DNA from 2 places in the Phenylobacterium immobile (ATCC 35973) genome. Region 2 is predicted to be linked to the other one. Evidence: predicted binding sites of a transcription regulator. Region 2 holds the regulator's gene; the other holds the start of a gene.
What was found. Region 2 encodes LexA, which represses DNA repair genes until DNA is damaged. Its sites were predicted from a motif close to ATGTTCNCNANNTGTTCT; they were not measured.
Positions count from the first base shown of each region.

Region 1: BN1313_RS01020 (ImuA family protein) is a predicted target of LexA. The motif match lies at 2,779-2,796, and genes of this name have one in related genera.

Region 1 covers NZ_CVJQ01000001.1:212,545-221,638, reverse strand. Annotated here, with positions in the region: gene BN1313_RS01040 (L,D-transpeptidase family protein) at 1-717, shown strand, start outside; gene BN1313_RS01035 (hypothetical protein) at 721-1,059, shown strand; gene mepK (peptidoglycan L,D-endopeptidase MepK) at 1,064-1,630, opposite strand; gene ku (non-homologous end joining protein Ku) at 1,770-2,663, opposite strand; gene BN1313_RS01020 (ImuA family protein) at 2,812-3,615, shown strand; gene BN1313_RS01015 (Y-family DNA polymerase) at 3,533-5,056, shown strand; gene BN1313_RS01010 (error-prone DNA polymerase) at 5,053-8,262, shown strand; gene BN1313_RS01005 (hypothetical protein) at 8,658-9,094, shown strand, end outside.
Region 2 covers NZ_CVJQ01000001.1:1,957,296-1,966,389, forward strand. Annotated here, with positions in the region: gene trpE (anthranilate synthase component I) at 1-1,214, shown strand, start outside; gene BN1313_RS09590 (anthranilate synthase component II) at 1,259-1,849, shown strand; gene trpD (anthranilate phosphoribosyltransferase) at 1,852-2,865, shown strand; gene trpC (indole-3-glycerol phosphate synthase TrpC) at 2,862-3,653, shown strand; gene lexA (transcriptional repressor LexA) at 3,773-4,459, shown strand; gene BN1313_RS09610 (hypothetical protein) at 4,591-4,893, shown strand; gene BN1313_RS09615 (ComEC/Rec2 family competence protein) at 4,951-7,119, opposite strand; gene gltX (glutamate--tRNA ligase) at 7,192-8,580, shown strand; gene gltA (citrate synthase) at 8,637-9,094, shown strand, end outside.

The sequences.
Region 1 (9,094 bases), 1.7 Mb from region 2:
ATCGTCGCCAATATGGAGCGTTGGCGCTGGTTGCCGCGGCAGATGCCGGCGACGCGGGTTCAGGTGAACTCCGGCGCGGCGATCGTCACCCTGTTCCGAGACGACGCGCCGGTGTTGTCGATGAAGGCGGTTTCCGGCCGGCCGGGCGATGAGACGCCGATGCTGTGGTCGAACATCCACAGCGTGGTGATCAACCCGCCGTGGAATGTGCCGACGTCGATCGCCACCAAGGAGCTGTGGCCCAAGGAGCGCGCCAATCCGGGCTATTTGTCGCGCAATGGCTTTGTCGTGATCAAGACCGAGGGGGGCGGCAGCCGACTGCAGCAGCGCGCCGGCGACATGAGCGCGCTCGGCCGGTTCAAGTTCGACTTCGCCAATGACTATGCCGTCTATCTGCACGATACGCCGTCACGCGGCGGATTTGATCGCATCAGCCGCCAGGCCAGCCACGGCTGCGTGCGCATTGAAAAGCCCGCTGAGCTCGCCCGCGCCCTGCTGGAAGGTGACCCGGTGTGGACGCCGGAGAAGATCGAGGAGACCTTGGCCTCCGGCAAGACCGTGCGCGCGCAGCTCCCGCAGGAGACGCCGGTCTTCATCTTCTACTGGACCGCCTTCGCCGGGGCGGATGGCCAGATGCACTTCCGAAGCGACCCCTATGATTGGGACCGGCAGCTTCTGCAGAAGGTAGGCGTCGTGGCGTCCGGGGCCCAAGTCTAGGCCATGCGGATCTTTGTCCTGATCGCCGGCTTTGGCCTGATCATCCTGACGGCGATGGCCTTGCTGAAATATGAGCCCTGGAAGCGGGGCCACAACGACGAGCGGCTGGAATATTCGGCGCCGATCTATGCGCCGGAGGACCCAGGCGCTGCGCCGCCGCCAGCCGCCGTGGCCGCCGCGCCAGCTGAACCGCCCAAGGCTGCGCCGGCCCCGCCCGCGCCGATCGACGACCGTGTGGCCGAAGACGCCGCGGCGGTGGGCATGACGACGATGGAGCCGGATGAAGAGCCGGTGGGCTCGGACTCGGGCGCGACCGCGTCGAGCGACGAGCCGATCGTCTAGCGCGTTAAGAACCGCTCCATTGGCGTACGCGGCCGGTGTCGACGTGGACGAAGTTGGATTGCGGATAGAAGCCGACACCGCCGGCGGAAACGTCGAGGGCGGCCTTCTTCACGTTGCGAAGGTCGACGCCTTGGATGCGGACGTCCACGGCCTTGCCCTGGGTGTGCTGGCTGTGTTCGGCGACCTGACCGCTACGGGCGGCGAGCTTGGCGTTGGTCGCGGGTGAGCGGTAGCCGGAGATGATCTGGAACGGCTCGCGGGTGTCGAGGCGAAGCTGGATCGCATGCAGCGCGTCGAACAGTTTCGGATCCATGAAATGCTGGGCGCCGTTGCGCCAGTCTCGAAGGACCTTCATCGCCGAGGCCATGGCGCCGGGAATGTAGGATCCGTTGGCGAAATAGACCTCGGTGAACTTTTCGCCGGTATGGAGGTTATGTAGGAAAGCCCGCCGGGGCTCCCAGATGTCGAGCCCAAAAGCCGAGGCAGGATGGGCGACGCCCGCGCCTACCGTCGCCAGCGCAGCCGCGCCCGCCCATCGCAGCGCATCGCGCCGCCCAATGTTCGTTTGCATACATATCCCCGACCGCTGCCCCCGCAGCGCCGCGAAAATCGCGACTCTGCGGCGGAAAGGCAAGCTGAGCCGGAGAAGATTGCGTCAAGCCGCCGCAGATTAGCAAGCTTAACCAGAGCTTGACTGTGTCTTTTGGCGGTCAGGCCCGCTTTTTGGTCGGGGCTTTTTTCGTCGTCGGCGGGGGCGTTTTGGCGGGCGCCTTGGCCGCTGGCGCCTTGCGAGCCGCAGCGGTCTTGCCGGCGGGCTTGCGCCGCTCGCCCCCGGTCTGACCCAGGCTGCGCTTGAGGGCCTCCATCAGGTCGATGACCTCAGCCTCCTGGGGTTCGGCCGGCTTGGTGATCTTCTTGCCCTTCTCCTTTTCCTGGATCAGGGCGCGCAGGGCGTCCTCGTAGCGATCATTGAACTTCGAAGGATCGAAGGGCCCTTCCTGCTGGCTGATGATCTTGGCGGCGATATCGACCATCGCCGCGGGCGGCTTAGACGCGGGGATGTGGCCGAAGATCTCGTCGACGTCACGCACCTCGCGCTTGGCGCGGATGGTGTAGGCGAGAATCCCGCGGTCCTTGGGCTCCAGCGCGATCAGCCGCTCACGCTGGTGCATGACAAGGCGGCCGAGCGCGATCTTGCCGGCTGACTTCATCGCCTCTCGGATCACCGAGAAGGCTTCGACCGCCATCTCGCCGTCGGGCGCGAGGAAGTAAGGGTCGTTCCAATAGAGACGATCGATCTCCTCCTCGTCGACGAAGGTCTCGATGTCGAGGGTGCGGGTGGTCTCCAGGCGGACGTTCTTGATCTCATCGTCAGTGACGACGACGTAGCGGCCTTTCTCGATCTCGTAGCCCTTGACGATGTCGGCCCGGTCGACCGGCCCGCTCTCCGGATCGGTGGGGATCATCTTGATCCGGTTGTGGGTGTCCTTGTGCAGCATGTTGAAGTGCACCTCGCCGCTACGCGAGGTGGCCGTGTAGAGCGCGACGGGGCAGCTCACGAGGCTCAAGCGCAGGTAGCCTTGCCAGGTCGGGCGGGTAGCCATGGGTGTCTCCGGATGATCCGGGACTCGAACGCGCCTCATGGGAATCAGTTCGGCGCGATGCGGCGACGTCCGGGATTGGCGGAACGGCGCGGTTGACTCCCTCGTCGTCGCGCCTAGAACAAAATAAGAACTAACGGAGTCTTAAGCCATGTCCGATTTTCGCCCCCCGGCGGGCGTGTCGGCGCGTCTCGCCGCCTTGCAGGCGAAGATCACCGCCCTGGAAACGGGCGGACAGGCGGACTCTGAATCCCTGCCCTTCGGCGATCGCCGCATCGACGCCTGCCTGCCGGGCGGCGGCTTACCGCTGGGCCGCTGGCACGAGCTGTTGGGCGAGGGGATGGAGATCGAGACCGCCGCCGCGCCCGCCGCCTTCGCCGCCCTGATGGCCGCGCCCCTGGCCGCGCGCGGCCAGGCGGTGTGGGTGATGCGCCGCGACGACCTGCATGCGCCGGGACTGCTGGGCCTGGGCTTTCCGCCGGATCGGCTGATCCAGGTCTGCGCCCGCGACGAGGCCGAGGCGCTGGCGGTGATGGAGGACGCGCTCACGACGCTCGGCGTCAGCGCCGTCTTCGGCGAGATCGACGCCGTCGACCTGACCGCCGGCCGCCGGCTGCAGCTGGCCTGCGAGCGGCGCGGCGCGACCGGTTTTGTCATTCGCCGAAGGCCCTATGGCGGCGGCGGGCCGCGCGAGGCGAGCGGCTCCACCGCGGCGACCCGCTGGCGCGTCACGCCCGAGCCGTCCCAGCCCCCTGCCGGAGAATTTGGCCTGGGCGCGCCACGCTGGCGGGCTTCGCTGGAGCGCTGCCGGGGCGGGCGGACGGGATCGTGGCTGTTCGAAGCGGCGCAGGCCTACAGTCTGGAGATCGAAGATGGGACGCATCCTCTGCGCCTGGTCGCCCAGCTGGGCGATCGCAAACTGGCGTCGGCGCAACCCCTCCGCCTCGCCGGCTGAAGGGCCGTTTGCGCTGGTCGAGACGATACGCGCCGTCCGCCGTCTCGCCGCGGTCGACAAGGCGGCTGCGGCGCTTGGCCTGTATGCGGGGCAGAAGGCGACCGACGCCATGGCGCTGGCGCCGGAACTGGTCACCGCCGAGGCGGAGCCTGAGGCCGACGCCCTGGCGCTGAAGGCGCTCAGCGACTGGTGCGTGCGCTTCTCGCCGGCCGTGGCGACCGAGGCGCCGGATGGCCTGTTCCTGGACATCAGCGGGGTCAGCCACCTCTGGCGGGACGAACCGGCGATGATCCGCGACCTGCGCGTGCGCCTGGCGGCCAACGGCCTGAAGTTCCGCTGCGCTATCGCCGATACGCCCGGCGCGGCCTGGGCTCTGGCTCACTACGGACGTTCTTCCGAAATCATCGCCGAGGAGGGCGGCCAGGCGGAGCTGCTGTCGCCCCTGCCGCCGCAGGCGTTACGGATCGAGCCGGAGGCCGCGGCCCAGATCGCCCGGCTGGGCCTGCGCACCATCGGCCAGGTGATCGCCCTGCCGCGCGCGCCGCTCGCCCGCCGATTCGGTCAGGCGACCCTGGAGCGACTGGACCAGGCGCTGGGCCGCACCACGGAGGCCCTGGTGTTCCGGCGGCCGGCCTCGTCCTGGGTGGCCAGGCTGGCCTTCTCCGAACCGATCAGCGCGCCGGAAGACATGGCCCGCGTCGCCCACGACATCTGCGCGGTCCTGTGCCGGCGACTGGAGGCCGAGGGGCGGGGGGGGCGGCGGTTCGAGATCGCCTACCACCGTCTGGATGGCCAGGCCCTGGTCGCCGCCGTGGGCCTGGCCCTGCCGGGCCGCGACGCCGCGCGCATCGCCAAGTTGATCGCCCCCAAGCTTGAGGCCCTCGATCCCGGTTTCGGCGTCGAGGTCGTGACGCTGGAAGCTCTGGATGTCGAGCCCCTGTCCGGACGCCAGACGCGCCTGGACGCCGTCCGCGCGCCCTCGGTCGAGGAAGGCTTGAGTCCGCTGGTCGACCGGCTGACCAACCGCCTGGGCGCCGATCGCGTCTGGCGGGCCGCCCCGGTGGAGAGCCATGCGCCGGAGCTGGCGTCCGGCCGGGCGCGGCCGCTGGCGCCGGCTGCGGACGCCGCGCCGTGGAACGCTGAGACCCCCCGCCCCTTGCGCCTTTTCCGCCGGCCTGAGCCGCTGGAGATGGTCACCGCGCTGCTGCCCGACGATCCGCCCGTGCAGTTCCGCTGGCGTGGCCGGCTGCACCGGGTGCTGCGCGCCGAAGGGCCGGAGCGGATCGGCGACGAGTGGTGGAAGGGCGACATCGCCGATGTCCGGGTCGACAAGGTGCGCGACTATTACCGCGTCGAGGACCAGGTCGGCGGCCGCTACTGGCTGTTCCGCGCCGGGGTGGCGGCCGACAGCCCCTGGTGGATGCACGGGCTGTTCGGATGAGCCGCTATGTCGAGCTGCAGGCCGCCAGCAACTTCTCTTTCCTGCAAGGCGCCTCCCATCCCAAGGAGCTGATCGTCGAGGCCGCGCGCCTGGGCGTCGAGGGCGTCGGCGTCTGCGATCGCAACACCCTGGCCGGGGTGGTCCGCGCCTGGTCGGCGGCGCGCAAGCTCAAGACCGATGCGGGGATCGCCGTCCGCCCGCTCACCGGTTGCCGGTTGGACTTCATGGATGGAACGCCCAGCCTGATCGTCTATCCCTCTGACCGGGAGGCGTATGGCCGGCTGACGCGACTGCTCACCCTTGGTCAACGCGCGGCGAAGAAGGGCGAGTGCCATCTGACCTGGACCGACTTCCTGGCCCACGCCGAGGGCCAGCTGGTCCTGGCCATACCGCCCGCGCGGCTGGACGAGGCCTTCAGCCAGGCCCTGCGGACCATCGCCTACGACCTGCCGGACGTCTGGCTGGTCGCGTCGCGGCAGTATGGCGCGCGCGACCTGAAGCGGCTGTCGCAGCTGGCGGCGCTGGCCCAGGCGCACCGGGCGCCGATGGTCGCGACCAACGACGTCCTCTACCACCACCCTGAGCGGCGGAGCCTGCAGGACGTGGTCACCTGCATTCGGGAGAACTGCACCATCCATGAGGCGGGCTTGCGCCTCGCCGCCAACGCCGAGCGCCACCTGAAGTCGCCGACGGAAATGGCGCGGCTCTTCGCCAAGTTTCCCGGCGCCGTCGAGCGGAGCGTCGAGATCGCCGGACGCATCAGCTTCGACCTTGGCCAACTCTCCTACGAATATCCCGACGAGCCGGTGCCGCTCGGTAAGACGGCGATCCAGCACCTGACGGACCTAGCCTGGGCGGGCGCGGACTGGCGCTATCCGAAGGGCGTGCCGGACAAGGTGAAGCGCCTTGTCGCCGGCGAGCTCGCGATCATCGGCGAGATGAAGTACGCCAACTACTTCCTGACTGTGCACGACATCGTCGATTGGGCGCGCCATCCTGATGACGGCAAGCCGCCCATCCTGTGCCAGGGCCGCGGCTCGGCGGCCAATTCCTGCGTCTGCTTCTGCCTGGGGGTGACCGCGGTCGATCCGACCAAGGAGGACCAGGACCTCCTGTTCTCCCGCTTCATCTCCAAGAACCGCAACGAACCACCGGACATCGACGTCGATTTCGAGCACGCCGAGCGCGAACGGGTGATGCAGTACGTCTATCGACGCTACAGCCGCGAGCGGGCGGCGATCGTCGCCACCGTCATCCACTACCGGCCGCGCATGGCGATCCGCCAGGTGGGCAAGGCGCTTGGCCTGACCGAGGACATCACCGCCGCGCTCGCCAACACTGTCTGGGGCTCCTTCGGCTCCAGCCTGCCCGAGGACCACATCCGCCAGGCGGGGCTTGATCCCGACAGTCCGGAGATTCGGCGGGCCACGACGCTGGCGACCGAATTGCTCAACTTCCCCCGCCACCTGTCCCAGCATGTGGGCGGCTATGTCCTGACCAAGCGCCGCCTCGACGAGACCGTGCCGATCGGCAACGCCGCCATGGCCGACCGCACCTTCATCGAGTGGGACAAGGACGACATCGACGAACTGGGCCTGATGAAGGTCGACATCCTGGCGCTGGGCATGCTGACGGCGCTGCGCAAGAGCCTGGACATCATCGGGATCGCCGACATCGCCGACATCCCGCAGGAGGATCCGGCCGTCTACGACATGCTCTGCAAGGCCGACTCCATCGGCGTCTTCCAGGTGGAGAGCCGGGCGCAGATGTCGATGCTGCCCAGGCTGAAGCCCAGAAAGTTCTATGACCTGGTGGTGGAGGTGGCGATCGTGCGCCCCGGCCCGATCCAAGGCGACATGGTCCATCCCTACCTCAAGCGGCGGGCCGATCGCTCGCTGGTGGAATATCCTCGGCCGGGGCCTGAGTTTCCCCAAGACGAGTTGCAGGATATCCTGAAGAAGACCTATGGCGTCCCGCTCTTCCAGGAGCAGGCGATGCGCATCGCCATCACCGCCGCCGAGTTCACGCCTGAGGACGCCGATGGGCTGCGGCGCTCCATGGCCACCTTCCGCCACATGGGCAATGTCGGCGACTACGAGCAGAAGTTCATCGAAGGCATGACTCGGCGGGGTTACGACCCCGAATTCATCCAGCGTTGCTTCAAACAGATCGAGGGCTTCGGCTCCTACGGCTTCCCCGAGAGCCACGCGATCAGCTTCGCGCTCCTGGTCTACGCCTCGGCCTGGGTGAAGCGATGGCGGCCGGACGTCTTCTGCGTCTCCTTGCTGAACAGCCAGCCCATGGGGTTCTACCAGCCGGCCCAACTGGTCCGCGACGCCGTGGCCCATGGGGTCGAGGTGCGCCCTCCCGACGTGATGTTCAGCGACTGGGACTGCGCCCTGGAGGACGACTTGGCGCCGCGGGGGCCGGAGGACTTTCCGGGGGCGGTGAAGGCGGTGCGCCTGGGCCTGCGCCAGATCAAGGGGCTGAAGGATGTCGACGCCGCGGCCATCATGAAGGCCAGAACGGCCGGCGCCGAGACCATCGAAGCCTTCATCCAGACCCCCGGCCTGCATCGACGAGCCTTGGAGTTGTTGGCGGAGGCTGACGCCTTCCGCTCGCTGGGTCTTGCGCGCCGCGAGGCCCTGTGGGCGGTGAAGGGCGCGGCCCTGGAGCGCGCCTCATCTCTGCTGGCCGGCCAGAGCCCTAAGGAGGCGCAGGTGTCCCTGCCCTTCATGAGCCTGCCGCAGGAGGTGGCCGAGGACTATCGCACCACCCACCTCTCGCTGAAGGCCCACCCGATCAGCTTCTTCCGGCCGCAGCTGGCCGACATGAGGGTTTTGCCTGCGAAAGCTTTGACGCGCGTCCCCAACGGCCGGCGGGCTTCGGTCGGCGGCCTGGTGCTGGTGCGCCAGCGGCCGGGCACGGCCAGGGGGGTGGTGTTCCTGACCCTCGAGGACGAGACCGCCAACGCCAACATCGTCATCTGGAAGGACGCTTTCGAGGCCCACCGGCGCACGGTGATGAGCGCCTCCTTCCTGGTGGTCCACGGCAAGGTCCAGACCGCCGAAGGCGTCACCCACCTGGTGGCGGAGCGCTTCACTGACCTGTCGGCGGACCTGTCGCGCCTGCGAGACGACCAGGTCGCGCCGGAGATTCGCAACCGCGTGACCGGCCGGCTCATCCGTAGCCGGGATTTTCATTGATGGGGCGCGTTCGAACGCTCGAGATTAGTGGCGGTTGCCGACGCTGCGCCGGTGGTTCATCAAGCAATAATGTTCTCTTTTTGTTCTTTACAAGCTGACCCTTCAAGGAGAGAATCTGGCAAGGCTAAACGGAGAGAAGTGGCATGACGAACCGGGGATCGCCGCTCGTGATAAGAGACGCCTACGAGCGTCGGCTGCGAGAGGCCGAAGCGCTGCGGCGTCAGGCGGAAGCCGCTGCAGATCGCGCCTTGCAGGACGCTCTTCGTACTGGCCGAGGCGTCGCGACCCAGGTTCGCAAGGAAGCCGAGCGGCTAGGCACCAATGTCAGTCGGTCGCTGGCGCCGCCGCGAAATTCTCCTGCGACGCGAAAGCCAAGCGCGCCGCCGCCAAGCCGTATGTCAGTCCAACCGAGAGCCCGAGGCCCGGCGAAATCTCGTGGCGATGTCATTGTCGACCAGATCCTCGCAGCGGCGCGCGGTGGTCAAGATGCTTTCACCTTCGGCCTTGGCGATCTCGCCTATGCGGGCGGCAACGCCTTGGTCGACGCCACGCGCGGGGAAGCATTGGGCGAGGCCTGGACTCGACGTGTCGCGGCGGAACGCGAGCGCGACCGCTACGACATGAAGCATTATCGCACAGCGCGAACGGTGGGCGAGATCGGCGGCACGGCCTTGGGGTTGGTGGCGCTCGGACCGCTTGACGGCATACTTGCCGGTGGAACCAGAATTGCTCAGACAGCCGCCATCGGCGGGCGAGAAATAGGGGCGATCGGCGCGGCCGGCGCAGGCTTAGGAATCGGCGGCCAAGCCCTATCCGACCGCGTGAGCGGGCG
Region 2 (9,094 bases):
TGGTCGCGGCATCGCGTATCGATCTGCCGGCGGGTCTGCCGCCGCCCTCCGCGGGCCTCTATGGCGCGATCGGCTACGATATGATCCGCCTGTTCGAGCACTTGCCGGACATCAACCCGGACACCCTGGGCCTGCCGGACGGGGTGATGACGCGCCCATCGGTCGTGGCGGTGTTCGACGCTATCGCTCAGGAGATCATCCTGGTCACCCAGGTGCGTCCAGGGGAGGCGGAGACGACCGCGGCCTATGAGGCGGCGCGCGAACGACTGGCGGCGATCGTCGCTGACCTGCGCAAGGCCACGCCGCAACTGACCGGCCAGGGCGCGCCGCAGCCGGACCAGTTCACCAGCCTGGTGAGCCGCGAGGATTTCCATGGCGTGGTCGCCAAGGCCAAAGACTACATCGCCGCCGGCGATGTCTTCCAGGTCGTGCTCAGCCACCGGTTCCGCAGTCCCTTCGCGCGCGATCCCTTCTCGCTCTATCGGTCGCTCCGTCGGACGAACCCCTCGCCGTTCCTCTTCTATCTCGACTTCGGCGATTTCCAGATGGCGGGCTCGTCGCCGGAAATCCTGGTGCGCCTGCGCGACAACAAGGTCACCATCCGACCGCTGGCCGGCACCCGTCGACGTGGCGCGACACCGGAGGAAGATCTGGCGCTGGAAGCCGAACTAAAGTCCGACCCCAAGGAGATCGCTGAGCACCTCATGCTCCTCGACCTGGGCCGCAACGACGTCGGCCGGGTGACGATGCTGAAGAAAAAGGGCTCGAACGCCCCCGCCGTCGCCAGCGCCAAGCCGCGCGTGCGCGTCACCGACAGCTTCTTCGTCGAGCGCTATAGTCACGTCATGCACCTGGCCTCGAACGTCGAGGGCGATGCGCCCGATGGCCTCGATCCGGTCGACGTGATCATGTCGGCCCTGCCCGCCGGCACGCTCTCAGGCGCGCCCAAGGTGCGGGCGATGGAGATCATCGACGAACTCGAGATCGAAAAGCGCGGCATCGGCTATGCCGGCGCAGCTGGCTATTTCGGCTGTGATGGTTCGCTCGACACCTGCATCATCCTGCGTACCGCCTTCTTCAAGGACGGCATGATGTACGTGCAGGCCGGCGCCGGCATCGTCGCCGACTCCGATCCGGATTCGGAATACGCCGAGACTTTGCAGAAGGCGGCGGCCTTGCGGCGCGCGGCTGAGGAAAGCTGGCGTTTCGTCTGACGCCACCCCATCCTTAATGACGCCGACATCGCAAGAGCGCCCGCATGATCCTGGTCATCGATAACTACGACAGCTTTACATACAACCTGGTTCACTACCTGAGCGAACTGGGCGCAGAGACGCTTGTTCATCGCAACGACGACCTGACAGCCGCCGAGGCCCTGTCCTTGCGCCCGGCCGGCGTCCTGTTGTCGCCCGGCCCGTGCACGCCCAACGAAGCCGGCATCTGCTTAGAACTTCTGGCCGCCGCGCCCGACGACCTGCCGATCCTGGGGGTCTGCCTGGGTCACCAGGCGATTGGCCAGGCCTTCGGCGGCGAGGTGGTTCGCGCGCGCGCGCTGATGCACGGCAAGACCAGCCAGGTTCGCCACGACGGTGAAGGCGTGTTCCAGGGTCTGCCAAGCCCCTTCACCGCAACCCGCTACCACAGCCTAGCGGTGCGCCCTGAAAGTCTGCCGGATACTCTGGTCGCTAACGCATGGACGGCGGACGGCGAGATCATGGGTCTGCGCCATCGTGACCGTCCGATCCACGGCGTGCAGTTCCACCCGGAATCCATCGCCACCGAGCACGGCCACGAACTGCTCGCCAATTTCCTGGTCCTGGCGGGCGTCACCTCGCGCGTCCCGGCCTAGCCGTGTCCGAGGCCTTCAAGCCCCTGCTGCGGCGCCTCGCCGACGGCGCGACGCTGTCGGAGGATGACGCCGAAGCCTTCTTCGCCGCCTGTCTGCGTGGCGAGCCGACGCCGGCCCAGACGGCCGCCGCGGTCACGGCCATGCGGCTGCGCGGCGAGACCGTGGGCGAGATCACCGCCTCGGCCCGCGCCATGCGCGCAGCGGCGATCCGGCTGGATCATAGGCACGATGTCATCGACGTCTGCGGCACCGGCGGCGATGGCCTGCATACGCTGAACATATCCACCGCCGTCGCCTTCGTGGCCGCCGGCGCAGGCGTCAAGGTCGCCAAACACGGCAACCGGGCGTTGTCGTCACGGTCTGGCGCAGGCGACATCCTGAGTGAACTCGGCGTCGATCTGGCGGCCGACGGCGAGCGCCAGAGGCGTGCGCTCGACGAGGCCAATATCTGCTTCCTGTTTGCGCCGGCTCACCACGGCGCCATGCGCCACGTGGCGCCAATCCGCGCCGATCTGGGTTTCCGCACCATCTTCAACCTGCTGGGCCCGCTGACTAATCCCGCGGGCGCGAAGCGGCAACTGCTGGGTGTGTTCGATTCGCGCTGGGTCGAGCCCCTGGCGCGCGTGCTGGGCGCGCTTGGCGCCGAGAAGGCCTGGACCGTCCATGGCCAGGGCATGGACGAGCTGACAACCACCGGCGAGAGTCAGGTCGCCGAATGGCGCGACGGCCAAGTGCGGCTTTTCACCATCTCGCCGGAGGCGGTCGGCTTGCCGCGGGCGTCGCTTTCAGACCTGACCGGCGGTTCGCCCGCTGAGAACGCCGAGGCGTTGCGTGAGCTGTTCGCCGGCAAGACCGGCGCCTATCGCGATATTGTCCTGTTGAACACCGCCGCGGCCCTCCTGGTGGCCGACAAGGTCGAGACCCTGCGCGACGGCGTGACCGTAGCCGCCGCCGTGATCGACGACGGCCGGGCGGCCCAGGCGCTGGCGCGGCTTGTGGAGATCAGCCAGTCATGAGCGACATCCTCCGGCGGATCGCCGCCTATAAGCGCGAGGACGTCGCCGCCCGAAAGGCCTCACGTGAGCCCGGCGAACTGGAAGCCGCCGCACTCGCCGCCGACGCGCCCCGCGGCTTTCGCGCGGCCCTGGAACGCGACCATGCGCCAGGTAAGCTGGCGCTGATCGCCGAGATCAAACGCGCCTCGCCGTCCCGGGGGCGGATTCGCGATGACTTTGACCCTCCGTCCTTGGCGCGCGCCTACGCAGCAGGGGGCGCGTCGTGCCTGTCGATCCTGACAGACGCCCCGAGCTTCGAGGGTGAGGACAGCTATCTCGTGGCCGCCCGCGCCGCCTGCGCCCTGCCCTGTATCCGCAAAGATTTCCTGGTTGATCCCTGGCAGGTCGCCGAGTCCCGGTCCCTCGGCGCCGATGCGATCCTGGTCATCCTGGCGATGATCGACGATGAGCTCGCCTCATCGTTGATCGCTGAAGCCCGTCGCTTCGGCATGGACGCTCTGGTCGAGGTTCACGACGAAGCTGAGATGGCCCGCGCCGCCGCGCTGGGCGCCGACCTGGTGGGCGTGAACAACCGTGACCTGCGGACCTTCACGCTGGATCTGGCGAATACCGAACGATTGGCGAAACTGTCGCCGCCGGGGGCTCTGCTAGTGACAGAGAGCGGCATCTTTACCGCGGCCGACGCCGCGCGGCTCGAAGCCCGTGGCGCCAAGGCGATGCTGGTGGGTGAAAGCCTGATGCGTCAGGCGGACGTGCAAGCGGCGACTCAGGCCTTGCTGGCCCTCTGAGTCGCTTGCGCCGCGCAAAAGCGCCGAGAATCCAACGTCCTGGCGGTAACTTGACATTAACTGAGAACGTCTAGAGAACATCAGCAAGGTTTTTGCTTTGTTCCGAAGGTCTCCGCGCCATGCTCACCCGCAAGCAGCACGAATTGCTCATGTTCATCCATGAGCGGATCAAGGAATCGGGCGTCTCGCCGTCTTTCGATGAAATGAAGGAGGCGTTGGATCTGGCGTCCAAGTCTGGAATCCACCGCCTGATCACGGCGCTTGAAGAGCGCGGCTTTCTCCGCCGCCTGCCGCACCGGGCCCGAGCGCTCGAAGTGGTGAAGCTGCCGCAGCAGGCGACAACCGCCGCACCGCCCCGGGGACGCGCGCCCTTCAAGCCGCAGCTGGTCGAGGCTGAGGCCGGCAGCCAAGTCGCCAACGAGACGCGAGAGCTGCCGGTACTGGGCAAGATCGCGGCAGGTACGCCGATCGAGGCGATCCAGCAGGAACGCGATCGGCTTCATGTGCCGGAATCGATCCTTGGCGCTGGCGAACACTTCGTTCTTGAGGTTCAGGGGGACTCCATGGTCGGCGCCGGGATCCTCGACGGCGACATGGTGGTGATCAAACGCACCACCAGCGCGACCTCGGGCGATATCGTCGTGGCGTTGGTCCACAACGAAGAGGCCACTCTGAAGCGCCTGCGCAAGAAGGGCGCCTCCATCGCCCTGGAGGCCGCGAACCCGGCTTATGAGACCCGCATCTTTGGCCCTGATCAGGTCGCCGTGCAGGGCAAGCTCGTTGGACTGTTGCGCAGCTATCACTAACCGCGCGGGCAACCTTTGCGACCTGCTGGCGTTTGGTTCCATGGGTCGGGGTTAGATTTCAATCACGTAAGCGTGCCCGCGGCCCTCGGCCCGGCGATACCGCCGGGCGCCTTCACGAGGGAGAAACCAAGATGCGTATCCTCACACTTGCCGCCGTCGCCGCCCTGAGCCTCGCCGCTGCGGCCTGCAGCAAGCCAGCTGAGAAGGCTGCCGACGAGTCGGCGACCGCCACCCAGGAAGCCGCCGCCGCCAGCGCCGCTGCCGACGCTGCGACAACCGCCGCGGCCGACGCGGCCCAGGCCGGCACTGCAGCGGCCTCTGCTGACGCTGCGGCGATGGCCGGCGACGCCGCCGCCACGGCTGGCGATCACGCGGAGAAGGCCGGCGAAGCGGCCAAGGACGCCGGCGAAGCGGCCAAAGACGCGACGCACTAGTCTTTCAGACATCGCGATGGATAGAGCCTCGGCGATTTCGCCGGGGCTCTTTTCCGTTCAGCCGGCCCCCTCCCCGCCGTATCCCCATGTCCAGGGTCGATGGCCGCGCAGGTCCTGGCTCCAGGCGAGGCGCCAGGCGCCTTTCTCGGTTCGGAAAATTTCAGCAGATCCGCCGCGTGCAAAGTCGGCTTGGGTCAGGATTAGCGGCCCCACGCAACGCCCTGGGGCCCGACCGGCTCTAAGCACAAGAATATCGGCGTCAGCGCACAGCGCCTCCAACCTGCCGGTCTTTAAAGGCCGGCTGACATTCCAAGTCGCGGCGATCTTGAGCGGCGCATGGGCGGTCGGCCCACAGCTCCAGGCGTCACACTGGAAAAAGCCGTTCCGTTCGGCTTCGGTCAGGGTCGGCTCCAGGCCACGACGACGGGCCCATAGCTCCGCGCCGAAGCGCTTCACGTCAGGGCGCATTAGGACGGCGGTCTGGTCAGCACGTACGGCGACGGCGGCGCCGTCAGCTGAGATCCAGGCGACAGGCGCCGCGGGCCGCGGCGCCAGGTTCACACTGAGCGCCAACGGCAGGCCCAGCCATCTAATCGGCCCGCGGGTCAGACAGATCCATAGGATTCCGAGGAAGGCGGCCGGTAGCGTCCAGGCCGGCGCGCTGGCGACGGTCATCTGCGCCATGGGGGCGTTGGCGATCTGGGTGGCGACCTGCGTCATCAGGCTGATACCGAAGCCCGCCGCCCGCAAAGGCGCCTCGCCCAGCTCGAAGGGCGTGAGGATCGCGCCGATCGCGAGGCCCGGCATGATCAACAGGGTGGAGATCGGCTCGACCAATAGGTTGGCTGCAAGACCCCAGACGGCGACGCGGTTGAAGTGCTGGACGGCGAAGGGACCCGTCGCCAGGCCGGCGACCAGGCTGATGGCGCCGCCGGCGAAGATCCAGGTGCGCGCGGCCTGCAGGGCGCGGATGACGAAGGGCACGCTAATCTCGCGGATAGGGCGAGGCCACGCCTCGGCGAGCGCGACCAGGGCGGCCGTCGCAGCGAAGGACATCTGGAAGCCGGGCTCGGTGACCGCCTCAGGCTGCAGGAGGATGATGACGATGGCGGCCATGGCCAGAGCGCGCAGGCTGATCGCTTGGCGATCAACCAGGATGGCCACGAAGGCGACCGCTGCGGTGATCGCCGCCCGCTCAGCCGGGGGCGAGGCCCCTGAGATGGCCAGGTAGCCGCCAACCGCCGCCAGACCAAAGACCGCGGCGATCTTCTTGCCGGGCGCGCGCAGGGTAAGCCAGGGCCAGGCGGCGACCGCCAACCGGACGCCAGCGAATGCGAAGCCGCCGACGATCGCCATGTGCAGACCAGAGATCGAGATGATGTGCGCGAGGCCGGCCGCCCGTAGGGCGTCGACCTGCTCGCGCGGCACGAAGGCCTCGACGCCGCTGGTCATGGCGGCGGCCAGACCGCCAGTTTCAGGGCCGAGAAGCTCGACGATCCGTACTGCCAGATTCCAACGGAGCCGGTTGACCTGCATGGTCAGGCGCAATCGTGTTGGCGCGGAGTTCGTGGGCCGAACCCCCTGAGGTGCGCCAAGTGCGAAGCCCACCCCGCCAATGCTTTCGAAGTAGGCGTCACGGGCGAAATCATAGCTGCCCGGCGCGGCGGGGGGTGGCGGCGGACCAATCTTAGCCAGGAGATCGATAGCCTCACCGGGTGGTGGAACCGCGGTTCCCGCTCGCAGGGTCACCCGGATGCGGCCGGGGGTGTTGTCTGCCGGCACGCCTTCGATAGCGATCGGCGCGACGAGCAGGCGTTGGCCGCCCTGCCCGGGGCTGCCCACATCGACGACCCACCCTATGACGCGCACAGGGGGCGTATCGGCTGAGGCGATCGGCGTCGCCACGCGCTCGGTGCGGGCCTTCGCGACGGCGAAGCCGATGAGGCCGCAGGCGACCAGAGTGAGGATGGCGACCGCCCATCGGTGCGCGGCGAACCGGCCGGCGACCAGCAGCCCCAGGCCTGTAAGGCCAAGGGCGACCGCCAGTAGGCTCTGCGGCTCCCCCGGGAGGGCGAAGTAGCTGGCCGCGCCCAGGCCAAGCGCCACAGGCGACCAAAGCGGCCATCGAGGGGCTTGACGCGACAGTTCGCGGCGAAACCACGTCAGCAGCCCGCGGTCGGTGAGCGCCGGCGCAACCTCAGGCGTCTGCAGCAGTTCGGCCGTCACCCCGCGCCCCCTTCACACGGAAGCTTACCCGGCCGCTGGCCCCCAGCGAAGAGCGCATGCTAAACGCGCGCCATGTCTGATCGCCCTGTCGTCACCCGTATCGCCCCCTCGCCCACCGGCTCCATGCACATCGGCACGGCGCGGACGGCCCTCTTCAACTGGCTCTACGCCCGCCACACCGGCGGTAAGTATCTGCTGCGTGTCGAGGACACCGATCGCGAGCGCTCCACCGAGGCCTCGGTGCAGGTGATCTTCGACGGCCTGAACTGGCTGGGCCTTGAGGCGGATGAGCCCCCGGTCTTCCAGTTCCCGCGAGCGGATCGCCACCGCGCCGCGGTCGAGACCATGCTGGAACGCGGCGGCGCCTACCGCTGCTACATGACGACCGAGGAACTCGACCGCGAGCGCGAGATGGCGCGCGCCGAGGGGCGGGTCATCCGTTCGCCCTGGCGCGACCGCACCGATGGCGAAGGCGCCTTCGTGGTGCGGCTGAAAAGCCCGCTGGAAGGCGAGACGCTTATCGACGACCAGGTGAAGGGCGAGGTGCGTTTCCAGAACGCCACGCTAGACGACCTCGTGCTCCTGCGGACGGACGGTAACCCGACCTACAACCTGGCCGTGGTCGTCGACGACCACGACATGGGCGTCACCCATGTGATCCGCGGCGACGACCATCTGAACAACGCCGCGCGCCAGACCCTGATCTATCAAGCGCTGGGCTGGGACACGCCGGTGTGGGCGCATCTGCCGCTGATCCATGGCCCGGATGGCGCGAAGCTCTCGAAACGCCACGGCGCCCAGGCGGTCAGTGAATTCGCCGACATGGGCTACCTGCCCGAGGCCATGCGCAACTACCTGGCCAAGCTCGGCTGGGGCCACGGCGATGACGAAATCTTCAGCGACGAACAGGCGATTGCATGGTTCGACGTCAAGGACGTGGTAGCTGCGCCCGCCCGCCTCGACTGGGCGAAGCTTAATCACCTGAACAACCACTACATCCGGCAGGCCGAACCGGCGCGGCTGGCCAGCTTGGTGGCGAAAATTCATGAGACGCGCGGTATTTCAATGCGTGATGGCGATCTTGTGATCCTGGAACGGGCGATTCCGCTGGTGCGCGACGGCGCCAAGACCTTGCTGGAGCTTGCCGATGCGACCCAGTTCGTCCTCAAACCGCGGCCGCTGGTTCTGCCAGAGAAGGCGCTCGCGCAGCTAACCGAAGAAACGAGGGACCGGTTGCGTCGCTTGACTGAAATTCTAAGCAAATCCAACGCGTGGGACGTAACTTCTCTTGAAGCTGTGATCCGAGGTTTTGCGGAATCCGAAAGCGTCGGCATCGGCAAGTTCGGCCCCGCCCTGCGCGCGGTGCTATCGGGCGGCGCGGCGGCGCCAGATCTGGCCGGCGCCCTCGTTGCGCTCGGCCGCGAGGAAAGCTTAGGTCGCCTAAACGATGCGCTTTCGTAGGCGCAACAAAACGGTATAAGCGCCCGCGAGCGATACCTAGGACGGAAGGGGATGCCATGAGTGAGAGCGTGAAATTCGAAGTCGGCGGCCGGAGCCTCGACCTTCCCGTGATGAAGGGCACGCTTGGGCCGGACGTCGTCGATATACGCAAGCTCTATGGCGAGACCGACGTCTTCACCTACGACCCCAGCTTCACCTCGACGGCGAGCTGCGAGAGCAAGATCACATTCATCGACGGCGATAACGGCGTGCTTCTGCACCGCGGTTACCCGATCGAACAGCTGGCGGAAAACTCCAGCTTCCTCGAAGTCTGCTACCTGCTGCTGAACGGCGAGCTGCCGAACGCCGCGGAGTTCTCCGGTTTCGAAAACACGATCACGCGGCATACCATGCTGCACGATCAATTCGACCGGTTCTTCAACGGCTTCCGCCGCGACGCCCACCCGATGGCGATCATGACCGGCGCGGTCGGCGCCCTCTCCGCCTTCTATCACGACAGCACGAACGTCGAAGA